Regions from separate parts of the Streptomyces sp. NBC_01381 genome, predicted to be linked through region 2. Evidence: riboswitches for the same ligand, from Rfam matches in the RefSeq annotation. Region 2 holds a riboswitch; each other region holds the start of a gene.
The links. Region 2 has a riboswitch for thiamine pyrophosphate ahead of OG453_RS27225 (thiamine ABC transporter substrate binding subunit). Riboswitches for the same ligand answer to the same signal wherever they lie in the genome.
Positions count from the first base shown of each region.

Region 1: linked by a shared signal. The riboswitch ahead of thiO (glycine oxidase ThiO) and the one ahead of OG453_RS27225 (thiamine ABC transporter substrate binding subunit) in region 2 are both predicted to bind thiamine pyrophosphate.
Region 3: linked by a shared signal. The riboswitch ahead of thiC (phosphomethylpyrimidine synthase ThiC) and the one ahead of OG453_RS27225 (thiamine ABC transporter substrate binding subunit) in region 2 are both predicted to bind thiamine pyrophosphate.

Region 1 is NZ_JAPEPI010000001.1:3,004,024-3,009,030, forward strand. It holds gene pknB (Stk1 family PASTA domain-containing Ser/Thr kinase) at 1-842, opposite strand, end outside; gene OG453_RS14145 (thiazole synthase) at 933-1,727, opposite strand; gene thiS (sulfur carrier protein ThiS) at 1,734-1,943, opposite strand; gene thiO (glycine oxidase ThiO) at 1,940-3,145, opposite strand; TPP riboswitch at 3,143-3,256, opposite strand; gene OG453_RS14160 (NAD(P)/FAD-dependent oxidoreductase) at 3,388-4,608, shown strand; gene OG453_RS14165 (Rv2175c family DNA-binding protein) at 4,660-5,007, shown strand, end outside.
Region 2 is NZ_JAPEPI010000002.1:1,194,305-1,199,311, forward strand. It holds gene OG453_RS27205 (hypothetical protein) at 1-378, shown strand, start outside; gene OG453_RS27210 (LexA family transcriptional regulator) at 581-802, opposite strand; gene OG453_RS27215 (hypothetical protein) at 799-1,038, opposite strand; gene rlmN (23S rRNA (adenine(2503)-C(2))-methyltransferase RlmN) at 1,384-2,490, shown strand; TPP riboswitch at 2,530-2,647, shown strand; gene OG453_RS27225 (thiamine ABC transporter substrate binding subunit) at 2,731-3,819, shown strand; gene OG453_RS27230 (iron ABC transporter permease) at 3,795-5,007, shown strand, end outside.
Region 3 is NZ_JAPEPI010000001.1:827,884-832,890, reverse strand. It holds gene OG453_RS04000 (metallophosphoesterase) at 1-479, shown strand, start outside; gene OG453_RS03995 (hypothetical protein) at 662-1,540, shown strand; gene thiC (phosphomethylpyrimidine synthase ThiC) at 1,645-3,432, opposite strand; TPP riboswitch at 3,425-3,580, opposite strand; gene OG453_RS03985 (YibE/F family protein) at 3,652-5,007, shown strand, end outside.

The sequences.
Region 1 (5,007 bases), on a different contig from region 2:
GAGAGCGCGGCCCGCGCCTCCCTGGCCTGCCCGAGGAGCGCCACCGCGTCGTGCGGACGGACGTCCGGGGTGCGGGCGGTGGCGGAGGCGACCAGTTCGTCGAGCTCCACGGGGAGCCCCGGGACGGCCGCCGACGGGGGCGGCACGTCCTCGTGGAGGTGCTGGTAGAGCACCTGGGCCGGAGATTCACCGGAGTGCGGCTTGGCGCCGGTCAGCATTTCGTAGAGCACGACACCGCACGCGTACACGTCGACACGGGTGTCGGCCGTGCCGTGCTCTATCTGCTCGGGCGCGAGATAGGAGACCGTCCCGAGGACCGTGCCGGTCGTGTTCGTGACGGTGTCCACCGCGCGCACGAGGCCGAAGTCGGCGACCTTGACCCGGCCGTCATCCCCTATGAGGACGTTCTCCGGCTTCATGTCGCGGTGCACGAACCCGGCGCGGTGCGCGGCGCCGAGCGCGGCGAGCACCGGCTCCAGGATGTCGAGCGCGGCCCGCGGCTGCAGGGCGCCGCGCTCGCGCAGGACGTCGCGCAGGGTGCACCCGGCGATGTACTCCATCGCCAGATAGACGTACGCACCGTCGGCGCCCTGGTCGTAGACCCCCACCACGTTCGGGTGCGAGAGCCGGGCGACCGACTTCGCCTCGCGGATGAAGCGGTCGACGAACGAGACGTCGGCGGCGAGCGTCGGGTGCATCACCTTGAGCGCGAGCACGCGGTCGAGGCGGGTGTCCACGGCCCGGTAGACCGTGGCCATCCCGCCTACCGCGATCCGTCCGTCCACGCGATAACGGCCGTCGAGCACCTGCCCGACGAGCGGGTCCTGAAGGGTCGTGTCCACGGAGGGAGTCTACGAGCCACCGCTGACACCGATGCCCGCGCGGGCGGCCCTGGGGCCCGACTGCAGCCGACCTGTAACAGGCGCAGCCGCTCAGAACGCCGGCCGCTCCGGATCCAGCCTGGCCAGGCCCTCCGCAGGAGAAGACGCCTCGGCGAAATGCCGCCGCGGAATCCGCCCCGCCCGGAAGGCCAGGCGCCCCGCGTCGACGCCGTGCCGCATGGCCTCCGCCATGAGCACCGGCTCCTGCGCCCGCGTCACGGCCGAGGCGAGCATCACACCCGCGCACCCCAGCTCCATCGCGAGCGCCGCGTCGGACGCCGTGCCCGCCCCCGCGTCCAGAATCACCGGCACGCGCGCGTGCTCGACGATCAGCTGGAAGTTGTGCGGGTTGCGGATCCCGAGCCCGGAGCCGATGGGCGACCCGAGCGGCATGATCGCCGCACAGCCCACGTCCTCCAGCTTCCGGGCGAGGACCGGGTCGTCGTTCGTGTAGGGAAGGACCGTGAAGCCGTCGTCGACCAGGGTCTCGGCGGCGTCGATGAGCTCGATCGGATCGGGGAGCAGGGTGCGCTCGTCCGCGATGACCTCCAGCTTCACCAGATCCGTGCCGAGCGCCTCGCGGGCGAGCCGGGCGGTCAGGACGGCCTCGCCCGCGGTGAAGCAGCCCGCCGTGTTCGGCAGGACCCGGATGCCGAGCCGGCCGAGCACGGAGAGCACCGAGCCCTGTACGCCCGGATCGAGGCGGCGCATCGCGACTGTGGTCAGCTCCGTTCCGGAGGCGACGAGGGACCGCTCGAGCACGTCGAGGCTGGGCGCACCGCCCGTACCCATGATCAGTCGTGAGGAGAGCGTGAGCCCGCCGATGACGAAAGGGTCGTCTGCCATGTCGGTTCAGCCTCCTTGGACGGCGGTGAGCACTTCGACGCGGTCGCCGTCGGCGAGCGCCGTGGTGGACCACCGCGCGCGCGGGACGACGGTTTCGTTGAGCGCCGCGGCGACGCCGGACGGGGCCGCGGTGAGCGTGGCGACCAGGGACTCGAGCGTGGTGCCCGCGGCCACCTCGCGGACTTCTCCGTTGACTGAGACGGCTGAGTGGGTCATGCGGGCTGCTCCATGAGGGACTGTGCCGAGGGGGCCGGTGCCGAGGGGGCCGTCGCGAACCGGCTGGGAGTGAACGCCCGTGCCTCGTCGGGCAGTTCACCGGTGACCAGGGCGTGCGCCATGACGTCGCCGGTGACGGGCGTCAGGAGTACGCCGTTGCGGTAGTGGCCGGTGGCCAGCTGGAGGCCGGGCAGGGCGGTGGGGCCGAGCATCGGCGCGTTGTCGGGGGAGCCGGGGCGCAGTCCCGCGCGGGTCTCGGTCAGCGGCAGTTCCGTGATGCCCGGTACGAGCTCGTGGGCGTCCCGAAGCAGCTCGTACACGCCGCCCGCGGTGACCGTCGTGTCCCAGCCGAGCTCCTCGCTGGTCGCGCCGACCACCAGCTCGCCGTTCTCGCGCGGCACCAGATAGACCTGGCTGCCCCGGACCACGGCGCGCACCGTACGGCTCAGGAACGGCGCGTAGCGCTCCGGCACCGTAAGCCGCAGCACTTGCCCCTTGACCGGGCGAACGGGCGGCAGAACCCCCTCAGGGACCCCTGTGAGGCGTCCGCTGAGGCTGCCCGCGGCCAGCACGGTCCGGCTGGCCTCCAGGGCGGCGCCGTCCGCGAGGACGACACCGGTGGCCCGGTCGCGTACGACCGTCAGGCGCTCAGCCCACGCCCGGTGGAAGACCACGCCGGCCCGCTCGCACGCCACCAGGAGCGCCGCTGCGAGCCTGCGCGGGTCGACCTGGTGGTCGCCGTCCACGCGGAGCCCGCCGCGCACACCGGGCGCGAGCATCGGTTCGAGGCGGCGGCACTCGCGCCCGCTCAGCCACTCCGATGCGAGCCCCGACTGGCGCTGAAGGGTGTGCAGTTCGCGCAGATGGGCGCGGTCGTCGGAGTCCAGCGCGACGGCGAGCGTGCCGCACGCGCGGTAGCCGAGATCGCGACCGCTCGCCTCCGTCAGTTCTTGCGCGAATTCCGGATAACGCTTCGCGGAGGCCAGATTCAGGCCGAGCAGCGTCTGCTCGCCGTAGTGCAGCTCGGTGACCGCGGCCAGCATGCCCGCGGCGACCTGCGCCGCGCCGCCGCCGGGCTCGGGGTCCACGACCGCCACGGACAGGCCGCGCTGCGCCGCCCGCCAGGCCGTGACCAGGCCGATGATGCCGCCCCCGACGACGAGGACGTCCGTCGTCGCATGGGGTGGTGTATGTGGATGCATGGGTGTCCAGCCCCTCCCTTCGCCGGCATGACCCGGATCAGGTTCGTACGGTCGGAGGCCGTCCCAGCCTCCCTCTCAGCCCGGTGCGTCCGGGCTCCCGCGAGTGCTCTGCACCGGCCACCCTAGCCCGTAGTGTCCGGTGGCAGTAGGGGGAGCTGTCCGGGTATGGGCGGTGACGGTGTGTCAGAGATCTCCTCGTCGCGCCCTGAAGTCGGCGTCCTGTGCCGCCCTACAGTGATCGGGTGAGCGAGCAGCAGAGGCAGGCAGAGCGCCAGGTCGTCATCGTCGGCGCGGGGATGGCCGGGGTGCAGACCGCCGTGGCCCTGCGCGATCAGGGGTTCACCGGTGCGGTCACCCTCATCGGGGCGGAACCCCATCAGCCGTACGACAGGCCGCCGCTGTCCAAGGCCGTGCTGCTCGGCAAGGCGGAGGGCTCCGCCTTCGACGTCGACTTCGAGGCGCTGGGCATCGAACTGAGCCTGGGCCACGAGGTCACGGGCGTGCGCCCCGCGGACCACGAACTGGACACCGAGCGGGGCCCGGTCCCGTACGACGTCCTCGTCATCGCCACCGGCGCCGAGCCGATCCTGCTGCCGGGCGCATCCGGAGTCCCCGGCGTGCATCTGCTGCGCACCCTGGACGACGCCGAACGGCTGCGCCCGGTGCTCGCCGAGCAGCACGACATCGTGGTCGTCGGGGCGGGCTGGATCGGCGCCGAGTTCGCCACCGCCGCGCGCGAGGCGGGCTGCGCGGTCACCGTGGTCGAGGCCGCCGAGCGGCCGCTCGCGGGGGCGCTGCCCGCCGAGGTCGCGGCGCCGATGACCGCCTGGTACGCGGACTCCGGGGCCGAACTGCGCACCCACGCGCGCGTGGAGCGCGTCGAGCCCGGCACCGTCTTCCTCGACGACGGCACCCGGCTGCCCGCCGGCGCGGTCGTCGTCGGCATCGGCGCCCGGCCCGCCACGCAGTGGCTCGCGGACTCCGGGATCGCCCTCGGCGCCCACCGGGAGGTCGTCGCCGACGATCACCTGAGGACCTCGGAACCGGACGTGTACGCGGTCGGGGACTGCTCCTCCTTCCCTTCGGGAAGGTACGGCGAGCGTCTCCTCGTCCACCACTGGGACAACGCCCTCCAGGGCCCGCGCACGGTCGCGGCCAACATCATCGGCGAGACCCCTTCGGCGTACGACCCGGTCCCGTACTTCTGGTCCGAGCAGTTCGGCCGCTTCGTCCAGTACGCGGGACACCACGGCTCCGCCGACGCACTGGTGTGGCGCGGCGACCCGGCGGGCGCGGCCTGGACGGTGTGCTGGCTGCGCGCGGGCGCCCTGGTGGCCGTCCTCGCGGTGGGGCGCCCCCGGGACCTCGCCCAGGGCCGCAAGCTGATCGAGAGCGGCGCACGGCTCGATCCGGCCAAGGCGGCGGATCCGTCGGTGCCGCTCAAGATGGCGGTCCTGGAGTAGCCGCGCCGGCCGTGCCGCCCTCTGTCAGTCGCCGGGGATACGCTTTGTCCTGTGACCGAGATTGACGCAAAGACTGATGCTCTCGTCCCCGCATGGCTCCACCTCCCCGACATCGCCGAAATGCTCGACGTCGAGGTGACGCGCGTGCGCCAGCTGGTCAAGGAGGGCCAGCTGATCGCCGTGCGCCGTGGTGAGAACCGCGCGCTCCAGGTGCCTGCCGCCTTCATCGACGAGGACAAGATCGTCAAGGGCCTGACCGGCACCTTGACGCTCCTGAGGGACGACGGCTTCTCCGACGAAGAGATGCTGGAGTGGCTCTTCACCGCCGACCCGACCCTGCCGGGCACGCCCGCGCAGGCGCTGAGCGAGAATCGCGGCACGGAGGTGAAGCGCCGCGCC
Region 2 (5,007 bases):
CGCACTTCAATTCTTCAGGGGGCGGTTGCGCATTCTACGGATGTGCGGCTCGTTGAGGATTTCAGTGATTCGCTACGGCTCGCTGATGGCTCAACGGTCGGTCAGAAGAACTTTGAGGTGTTGTGGGCCTTGCTGGATCTGCCAGGGGACTGGCGAAATTCCCCGAATGACGTTTTTCTTCTGAGGGAAATCAAGGATAAACGCAACGATGTTGCGCATTGGGAGGCGGATCCAGTGGATGTTGGGCGCAGTAAGCGTCCGACATCTCTAATCGAGATGGTGGATCAACTGATCGCCTTGCTTGATCACGCGCTTTTGCACATCTGCTATTGGTTTGAAGAGCGAATGCCCTTGCAGATCAAAACTAGTGGTCCTTAGCTCAGGTCGTGCCTACTTGGCTCTTCCTGGGGCGGAGGAGAGGGGCCGGGGGGGGGGCTCGCTGAGGCAGCCACACCACCTCCCCTCTGGGTGACTGGCAGTGGTGCGGCGCAAGTTGGACGGCCAGCCGCCCCCCGATAGCCGAGGGTTCGATTCCAGTGAGGGCTCTGCTCGCATCGTCCCGTGCTGGCGATGTTCTCGGTCATAGTCCGCAGTGCGGGCAGCGCTTGCTCGTCCGGCCACGCGTCTCGACCTGTACGCCCCGCTCCCGCATGCGACGTAGGTGATAGGCGACGGACGAGGTGCTTGAGAGCCCGACCCGGTCGCTGATTTCCCGAACCGTGCGGCTCTCGCCGTACTCGGCGACCCGCTCCCGGATGCAGCGCAGGATGCACTCTTGCTGTTCGGTGAGGCGCTCGCTCATGACGTGTGCACCTCTGAACGTGCGGAGGCGAGGCGGCGCAGCTCGACGCGGGCTGCTGGCGACCTGCCTGCTTCTGTGGACCAGAACGGGTGCCACATCAGGTGAGTGGAGAGCTGTTGTAGAACACGGCGCAGCATCGCGGGGTGGGCCGGTTGAGGATCTGCGAGCGCCTCGTGCGTGCAGGTCCAGGCCGTCTGGAGCTGGATCAGGTCGTTGGGGAAGGGGGCCGACGCCATGACAAAGATTAGGTCATGTGTTCGAATATCTCTGCAAGTGGGCTGCGCGTCGAGGTGCTGAGCCGTGATGCGTCATCTAGCAGTGCCCTTCTGACCTGCGTTGAGACACTTGAGTCGCGGCGTACAGCAATACGGGCCCAGCTCTCGGCGTACCTCTGAGGGCCGTGGCGGCATGAGGTCCGGGCAGGGTGCATGGGCTTCTTCTCGCACGTCAGCTGGGGGACCGCCGGGCCGTCTGTGGGCCGTCCAAGGGGGGCCCACGGCGACCAGTGGTGACCAACGACGACCACCACCGATAGGCGGTGACCTGGCCGGGCCCCAACCGTCTGCGACACTGGAATCACCATGCCTGTACCCGGAGAACTCACCTTCGTCGCGCCCCGCGGAGCCAAGAAGCCGCCGCGGCATCTCGCCGACCTCACGCCCGCCGAGCGCAAGGAAGCCGTCGCCGCCGCCGGCGAGAAACCGTTTCGCGCCAAGCAGCTCTCGCAGCACTACTTCGCGCGGTACGCGCACGACCCGGAGCAGTGGACCGACATTCCCGCCGGGTCCCGCGGCAAGCTCCAGGAGGCGCTGCTTCCCGAGCTGATGTCCGTGGTGCGGCACATCAGCTGTGACGACGACACCACCCGTAAGACGCTGTGGCGGCTCTTCGACGGGACGCTCGTCGAGTCCGTGCTCATGCGCTATCCGGACCGGGTGACGATGTGCATCTCGTCGCAGGCCGGGTGCGGGATGAACTGCCCGTTCTGTGCGACGGGGCAGGCCGGTCTCGACCGGAATCTGTCGACCGCCGAGATCGTGCACCAGATCGTGGACGGGATGCGTGCGCTGCGGGACGGGGAGATCCCCGGTGGGCCCGCGCGGCTGAGCAACATCGTCTTCATGGGGATGGGCGAGCCGCTCGCCAACTACAACCGGGTGATCGGGGCGATCCGCAGGCTGACCGATCCCGAGCCGGACGGTGTCGGGCTCTCGCAGCGCGGCATCACCGTGTCGACCGTCGGGCTCGTGCCCGCCATCCACCGGTTCGCCGACGAGGGCTTCAAGTGCCGCCTCGCGATCTCCCTGCACGCGCCCGACGACGAGCTGCGCGACACCCTCGTACCCGTCAATACGCGGTGGAACGTGCGGGAGGTGCTGGATGCCGGCTGGGAGTACGCGGCCAAGTCCGGGCGCCGGCTTTCCATCGAGTACGCGCTGATCAGGGACATCAACGACCACGCGTGGCGCGGTGACCGGCTCGGGCGGCTGCTCAAGAACAAGCCCGTGCATGTGAACCTGATCCCGCTGAACCCGACGCCGGGCTCGAAGTGGACGGCATCGCGGCCGGAGGACGAGAAGGCCTTCGTGGACGCCATCGCCGCTCATGGGGTGCCTGTCACGGTTCGTGACACCCGTGGCCAGGAGATCGACGGGGCGTGCGGTCAGCTCGCCGCGTCGGAGCGTTAGGCTGGCCGAAACACAACTTCATAGCCGAAACACATCTTCATATTCCGACAGGGGAGCGCCACAGCGCTGAGAGTGCGGCAGCCAAGGACAGGTTGGCCGCAGACCCTCTGAACCTTGCCCGGGTCATTCCGGGTAGGAAGTTCGGACATCACTCAAGCTGTTGCGCCCTGCCCGCGGACCCTTCCGGTCCGTGGGCAGGGCCGCGTCTCTTCCTGGTCACCCCCAGGAGGATTGAATTCAGTGAGCACCACCAAGAAGGTCACGGTCACCGCCGTCGCGGTGACCCTCGGGATCGTCGCGCTCTCCGCTTGCGGCAGCTCCGACGGCAGCGGCGACAACGCCGCAGACTCCAAGAACGTCACGCTGGTCAGCCATGACTCCTTCGCCGTCTCCAAGGACGTACTGAAGGAGTTCGAGAAGCGGTCCGGCTACAAGGTCAGCGTTCTCAAGGACGGGGACGCAGGCGCCGCCGTGAACAAGGCGATCCTGTCCAAGGACAACCCGCAGGGCGATGTCTTCTTCGGCGTCGACAACACCCTGCTCTCGCGGGCGCTCGACAACGACCTCTTCCAGTCGTACGAGGCCAAGGGCTCGGACCAGATCGCCTCGCAGTTCCGCGTCGATCAGGACAAGCACCGGGTGACGCCCGTCGACAGCGGCGACATCTGCGTCAACTACGACAAGAAGTACTTCGCCGACAAGAAGCTGGCGCCGCCGAAGTCCTTCGACGATCTGGTCAAGCCCGCCTACAAGAACCTCCTCGTGACCGAGAACGCGTCGACCTCGTCGCCCGGGCTCGGCTTCCTGCTCGGCACCGCCGCCCAGTACGGCGACGACGGCTGGCAGGGCTACTGGAAGAAGCTCAAGGCCAACGGCGTCAAGGTCGTCGACGGCTGGGAGCAGGCCTACAGCGAGGAGTTCTCCGGCTCCACCGGCGGCAAGAAGGCCAAGGGCGACCGGCCGCTCGTCGTCTCCTACGCCTCGTCGCCGCCCGTCGAGGTGCTCTACGCCAAGCCGCAGCCCAAGGAGGCGCCGACCGGCGTCGCGACCGGCACCTGCTTCCGGCAGGTCGAGTACGCGGGTCTGCTCGGCAACGCCAAGAACGAGAAGGGCGGCAAGGCGCTGCTCGACTTCCTGATCAGCACCGAGTTCCAGCAGGACATGCCGCTGAACATGTTCGTGAACCCGGTGCGGGAGGGCGTCGAGCTGCCCGAGCTGTTCGTCAAGCACGGCGTGAAGGTCGACGAGCCGGAGACCATGGCCCCGAAGAAGATCGCCGACAACCGTGATCAGTGGGTCAAGTCGTGGACCTCGCTCGTACTGAAGTAAAGGCCCCCGCTCGTAAGGGGTTCACGCGCGGGAGCGCGGCTCGGCTCGGTCTCATGGCCGTGCCCGTCGCGTTCTTCGCGGTCTTCTTCGCCTATCCGGTCGCCGCGATCGTCGCGCGCGGCCTGAAGGTGGACGGGGAGTGGCAGTTCGGGCGGATCGCGGAGGTCATCGGGCAGTCCGACGTGCGGCACGTGCTGTGGTTCACCACCTGGCAGGCGCTCGCGTCGACCGCGCTCACGCTGCTCATCGCGCTCCCCGGCGCGTATGTCTTTGCGCGCTTCGAGTTCAGGGGCAAGCAGGTGCTGCGGGCCGCCGTCACGGTGCCGTTCGTGCTGCCGACGGTCGTCGTCGGGACCGCGTTCCTCGCCCTTGTCGGGCGCGGGGGGCTGTTCGACGAGATGTGGGGCCTGCGGCTCGACACGACGGTGTGGGCGATTCTGCTCGCGCACGTCTTCTTCAATTACGCCGTCGTCGTACGGACCGTCGGCGGGCTCTGGTCGCAGCTCGATCCGCGCCAGGAGGAGGCCGCGCGGATGCTCGGCGCCTCGCGCTGGAGGGCCTGGCGGACGGTGACGCTGCCCGCGCTCGGCCCCGCGGTCGCGGCGGCCGCGCTGATGGTCTTCCTGTTCACCTTCACTTCCTTCGGCGTCGTACAGATCCTCGGCGGCCCCGCGTACTCGACGCTCGAAGTCGAGATCTACCGGCAGACCGCCCAGCTCCTCGACCTGTCGACGGCCGCCGTCCTGACGATCGTGCAGTTCGTGGCGGTCGGCCTGATCCTCGCCGTGCACGCGTGGACCGTACGCAGGCGGGAGACCGTCCTGCAGTTGGTCGACGCCTCCACGGTCGCCCGGCGGCCGCGCGGCGTGGGGCAGTGGGCGTTGCTCGGCGGGGTCATGCTGACGATCGCCGTGCTGATCCTGCTGCCGCTCGGCGTGCTGATCGAGCGGTCGCTGAGCGGCCCCGACGGCTATGGCTTCACCTACTACCAGGAGCTGACATCGGCGGAGGGCGGCGCCTTCCTGGTCCCGCCGATCGACGCGGTCTGGAATTCCCTCCAGTACGCGCTCGCCGCCACCGCCATCGCCCTGGTGATCGGCGGTCTCGCCGCGGCGGCGCTCACCCGGAAGGCCGGTCGCCTGGTGCGCGGCTTCGACGCGCTGCTCATGCTGCCGCTCGGGGTGTCCG
Region 3 (5,007 bases), on a different contig from region 2:
GCCAGAAGACCGACATGGAGCGCCTGGAGGACCACCACCTGCAGTGGATGGCCCGCCTGGACGCGATCGAGGCGGAGGACGGGCATCTCCTGATGCACTCCGACACCACCGCCTATCTGGATTACGGCGACTCGATCGAGGCCGTGAACGACACCGTCCGCGAGACACTCACGCGCAACGACGCGGACGAGTGCTGGGACCTCTTCCGGAAGTTCACCAAGCGCTTCGCCTTCCGCGACGAATCCGGCCCCGCGGCCGTACGCGAACTCCTCGACATGTACGGCGGCCACCGCATCGTCCACGGCCACAGCCCCATCCCGTATCTGCTGGGCGATGTCGGCTCCGAGGACGATTCGGACGGCGGCGGTCCCGTCATCGAGGGACCGCACATCTACGCAGGCGGACTGGCCATCGCCATGGACGGCGGAGTGACCATGGCCGGAAAGCTACTGGTCTGCCAACTCCCCTTGGATAGCTGAGCGTTCGCTGGGCAGGCGCTCCACTACAGGATCACGCTGGCCAGGGGGCCTATTTCTGGAAACCCCCTGTCACCGCGTGCCGTCACGGCTCTACCATCGGCTTATCCGTAGCAGGCTCCCCTCCGTTTCTGCCCGACGGCTCGTACCCATGCGAGCCACCAAGCCCTACGGAGCATCGGGGGATGCACATGAACAGCGCTCCACACCTGCTCAATGAGGACCGCCCCGAGTTCGAGCGGATCCTCGATGAGGCGCTGCGCACCGCACCGAACCGTCCGGATCTCGCCGCAGTGGGCGAGCGGCTCAATCCCGAGCAGCTGCGCACCATGGCACTGAACGCCAGTGCGCTGATCACTGCCGCTGCCACGACCGAGTACACGCACTATGTGAAGGTCCGCGAGAAACTGCGCGAAAGCGGATCTGCCGCACCATCGATACGGGAACGGAGCAGCCAGAGCGAGGCGGAAGCCGGCTCGGGCGGCCTCGGTCTCGCCACCACGATGGGGGAGGTCACCGCCGAGACAGGGGCGGGGGCGGGGGCGATCGCCGTCGTCGCGGTGCTCGCACCCGTGCTCGCCGGGGCGGCCGCCGCGATCTTCCTGCTCGTGGGCTACATCCTGAAGATGCTCAACCCCGAGCCCGCCTTCGCGGACACCCTGCTCACCGCGGGATGGCTGTTCGGCGCGCTCACCGCAGGGGGCATCCTGGTCGCTGCGATCGGCCTGCTCCTGACCGCTCTGCGCAATGGCTCGACCTCGCTCCAGGCCGGCTCGCACGGCGAACGGAACGAGGAGGTGGCCCGCGCCAGGGAAGCCTGGGGCGAGGCACTCCTGGAGCGCGGCGTCCTGCCGTTCCTGCGGGAGGCGCTCGCGGATCCGGGGGCTGCACAGGTGGCCCGTACGGCGTCGGCGGACCCGAGCAGCCGCATGCCTCAACTGGGCTACCACCGGCCCGGGTTCAGCAGCCCGGACGGCGGTCCCTCCGCGGGGCCGCGGCCGAGCTACTCGAGTCCGGACTTCTCAAGCCCCGACTTCGGCGGGCCCGACCACAAGCCGGAGTAGCGGGTAGCGAACGCGCACGGCTGTGGGTCCCCCAACGGCTGTTGGGAGACCCACAGATTCGCGCTGTCCGGAACCTCGTGGGCCGCTTCAGGGGCCTGCTCGGTTCAGTCCGCGATCGGCAGATAGACCCGGTTGCCCGCCGCGGCGAACTCCTTGGACTTCTGCTCCATGCCCGCCTCGATCTCGTCCTGCGCCAGGTCACCGCCGTGCTGGCGACGGATGTCCTGCGAGATCTTCATGCTGCAGAACTTCGGCCCGCACATCGAGCAGAAGTGCGCCGTCTTCGCGGGCTCGGCCGGCAGCGTCTCGTCGTGGAACTCCCGTGCGGTGACCGGGTCGAGAGCCAGGTTGAACTGGTCCTCCCAGCGGAACTCGAAGCGCGCGTCCGAGAGCGCATCGTCCCAGTCCTGCGCGCCCGGGTGCCCCTTGGCGAGGTCCGCCGCGTGCGCCGCGATCTTGTACGTGATGACGCCCGTCTTCACGTCGTCCCTGTTCGGCAGGCCCAGGTGCTCCTTGGGCGTGACGTAGCAGAGCATCGCCGTGCCCCACCAGCCGATCATCGCGGCGCCGATGCCGGAGGTGATGTGGTCGTAGGCGGGCGCGATGTCCGTGGTCAGCGGGCCGAGCGTGTAGAACGGCGCCTCCTCGCAGATCTCCTGCTGGAGGTCGATGTTCTCCTTGATCTTGTGCATCGGGACGTGACCGGGGCCCTCGATCATCGTCTGTACGTTGTGACGCTTGGCGATCGTGTTGAGTTCCCCGAGGGTCTTCAACTCGGCGAACTGCGCCTCGTCGTTGGCGTCCGCGATCGATCCGGGGCGCAGACCGTCGCCGAGCGAGTACGTCACGTCGTACGCCGCGAGGATCTCGCAGAGCTCCTCGAAGTTCTCGTAGAGGAAGCTCTCCTTGTGGTGCGCCAGGCACCAGGCGGCCATGATCGAGCCGCCGCGCGAGACGATGCCGGTCTTGCGGCGCGCGGTGAGCGGGACGTACGGAAGGCGCACACCCGCGTGCACCGTCATGTAGTCCACGCCCTGCTCGGCCTGCTCGATGACCGTGTCCTTGTAGATCTCCCAGGTCAGCGCCTCGGCCTGGCCGTCGACCTTCTCCAGGGCCTGGTAGAGCGGCACCGTGCCGATGGGGACGGGGGAGTTGCGCAGGACCCACTCGCGGGTGGTGTGGATGTTGCGGCCGGTGGACAGGTCCATGACCGTGTCGGCGCCCCACTTGGTGGCCCAGGTCATCTTGTCCACCTCCTCCTCGATGGAGGAGGTGACCGCGGAGTTGCCGATGTTGGCGTTCACCTTCACCAGGAACTTCTTGCCGATGATCATCGGCTCGATCTCCGGGTGGTTGACGTTGGCCGGGATCACCGCGCGGCCCGCGGCGACCTCCGCGCGCACGACCTCGGGGTCGAGGTTCTCGCGGATCCCGATGAACTCCATCTCGGGCGTGATCTCGCCGCGACGGGCATACGCGAGCTGCGTCACCGCCTGGCTCTGACGGCCGCGGCGCGGCTGGCGGGGGCGGCCGGGGAAGACCGCGTCGAGGTTCTTCAGCCCGCCGCGGGGCGAGGTGTGCTTGATGCCGTCGTCCTCGGGACGGGGCGGGCGGCCCACGTACTCCTCGGTGTCGCCGCGGGCGATGATCCAGTTCTCGCGGAGGGGTGCGAGACCCCTGCGGACGTCGGTGTCGATGGACTCGTCGGTGTACGGCCCCGAAGTGTCGTACAGGGTCACGGCCTTGCCATTGGTGAGGTGCACCTGGCGGACCGGCACGCGCAGATCGGGGCGTGAGCCCTCGACGTACGCCTTGTGCCAGCCGATGGACTTCCCGGCCTCGTCGCTCTGGTTCTGCGTCGAGGCAGGCGTGCGTGCGTCCGATGTGGTCATGAGACCTACTCCCTACGCCGGCATTACCCGGTAACAGGTTCGGCGGTCGACGCAGCGGATCCCGTACGGCACCGGCACCATTCGTGCCGTTTCGTACGGAGTTCAGCGCCCTCTCAGCCCGGTGCTCCGAGCTCCCGCGTTTGCAAAGGTGCCCCCACGCTAGCGTCATATCGGGCGTGCTGAACAGAGGGCCCCCTCCGTTCTTGCGATGATCGGGCAGTGACCACCACAGAGCCGCCGCCGCGCCCGCCGTCCGAGCCGCCGTCTCAGCCGCCCTTCTCGACCCCGCCCGGGGACGGGCACGGGCGGGGGGACGGAGGCGGCGACGGGGGCGGCCACGGACATGGGCACTCGCACAGCCACGGCCCGGCGGCGCCCGTCTCCAAGCATCTGCGCAAGGTCATCGCCGCGGTGCTGATTCCTTTCGCCACCGCGGTCGTCGTGGGCCTCGCCGTGCTCTGGCCCGGTGGTGCACCGGGCCATGAGCGCACCGGGGTCGGCTTCGACCGGCAGACCGAGTCGGCGACGGTGACCAAGGTGGAGGAGCTGCCCTGCAAGGACGTGAACGCCTCGCAGCCGCCGCCCACCGGGGACACCTCCACCGCCGAGGGCCAGACCGCGCAGTCACGCGCGGAGGGCATGTGCAAGAAAGCGACGGTCGAGGTGACCAGCGGCAAGGACAAGGGCCGCACCTTCACCGAGATCGTCCAGCCGGACGCGCCCCGGCAGTTGAGTGAGGGCCAGCGGGTGGTGGTCGCCTATGAGCCCAAGGCCCCGGAGGCGCTGCAGTACTCGGTCACCGATGTGGACCGCACCGTCCCCATGGCGCTGCTCGCCGGGATCTTCGCCCTCGTCGTCGTCGTGGTGGGGCGGATGCGCGGTGTCATGGCCCTGGTGGCACTGGCGTTGAGCTTCCTCGTCCTGACCTTCTTCATCCTGCCCGCGATCTTGCAGGGCTCGAATCCGCTGGTGGTGGCGGTGGTCGGGGCCAGCGCCATCATGCTGATCGCGCTCTATCTGTGCCACGGGCTCACGGCCCGTACATCGGTCGCGGTCATCGGCACGCTGATCTCGCTCGTCCTCATCGCACTGCTCGGCTCGATCTTCATCGGCTGGGCCTCGCTGAGCGGCAACACGGACGACAACACGGGCCTGATTCACGGCCTTTACCCGGATATCGACATGAGCGGTCTGCTGCTCGCGGGCGTCATCATCGGCTCACTCGGTGTCCTCGACGACGTGACCGTCACGCAGACGTCCGCGGTCTGGGAACTGCACCAGGCCAACCCGACGATGGGCTGGCGCGGCCTCTACCGGGCGGGCATCCGCATCGGCCGCGACCACATCGCCTCGGTGGTCAACACCCTGGTCCTGGCGTACGCCGGCGCCGCGCTGCCGCTGCTCCTGCTCTTCTCGATCGCACAGAGCAGCGTGGGCACGGTGGCCAACAGCGAGCTGGTCGCCGAGGAGATCGTGCGCACCCTGATCGGCTCGATCGGCCTGGTCGCCTCGGTCCCGGTGACGACGGCACTGGCCGCCCTGGTCGTCTCGGCCGACCGCACCGGAGGCACCACC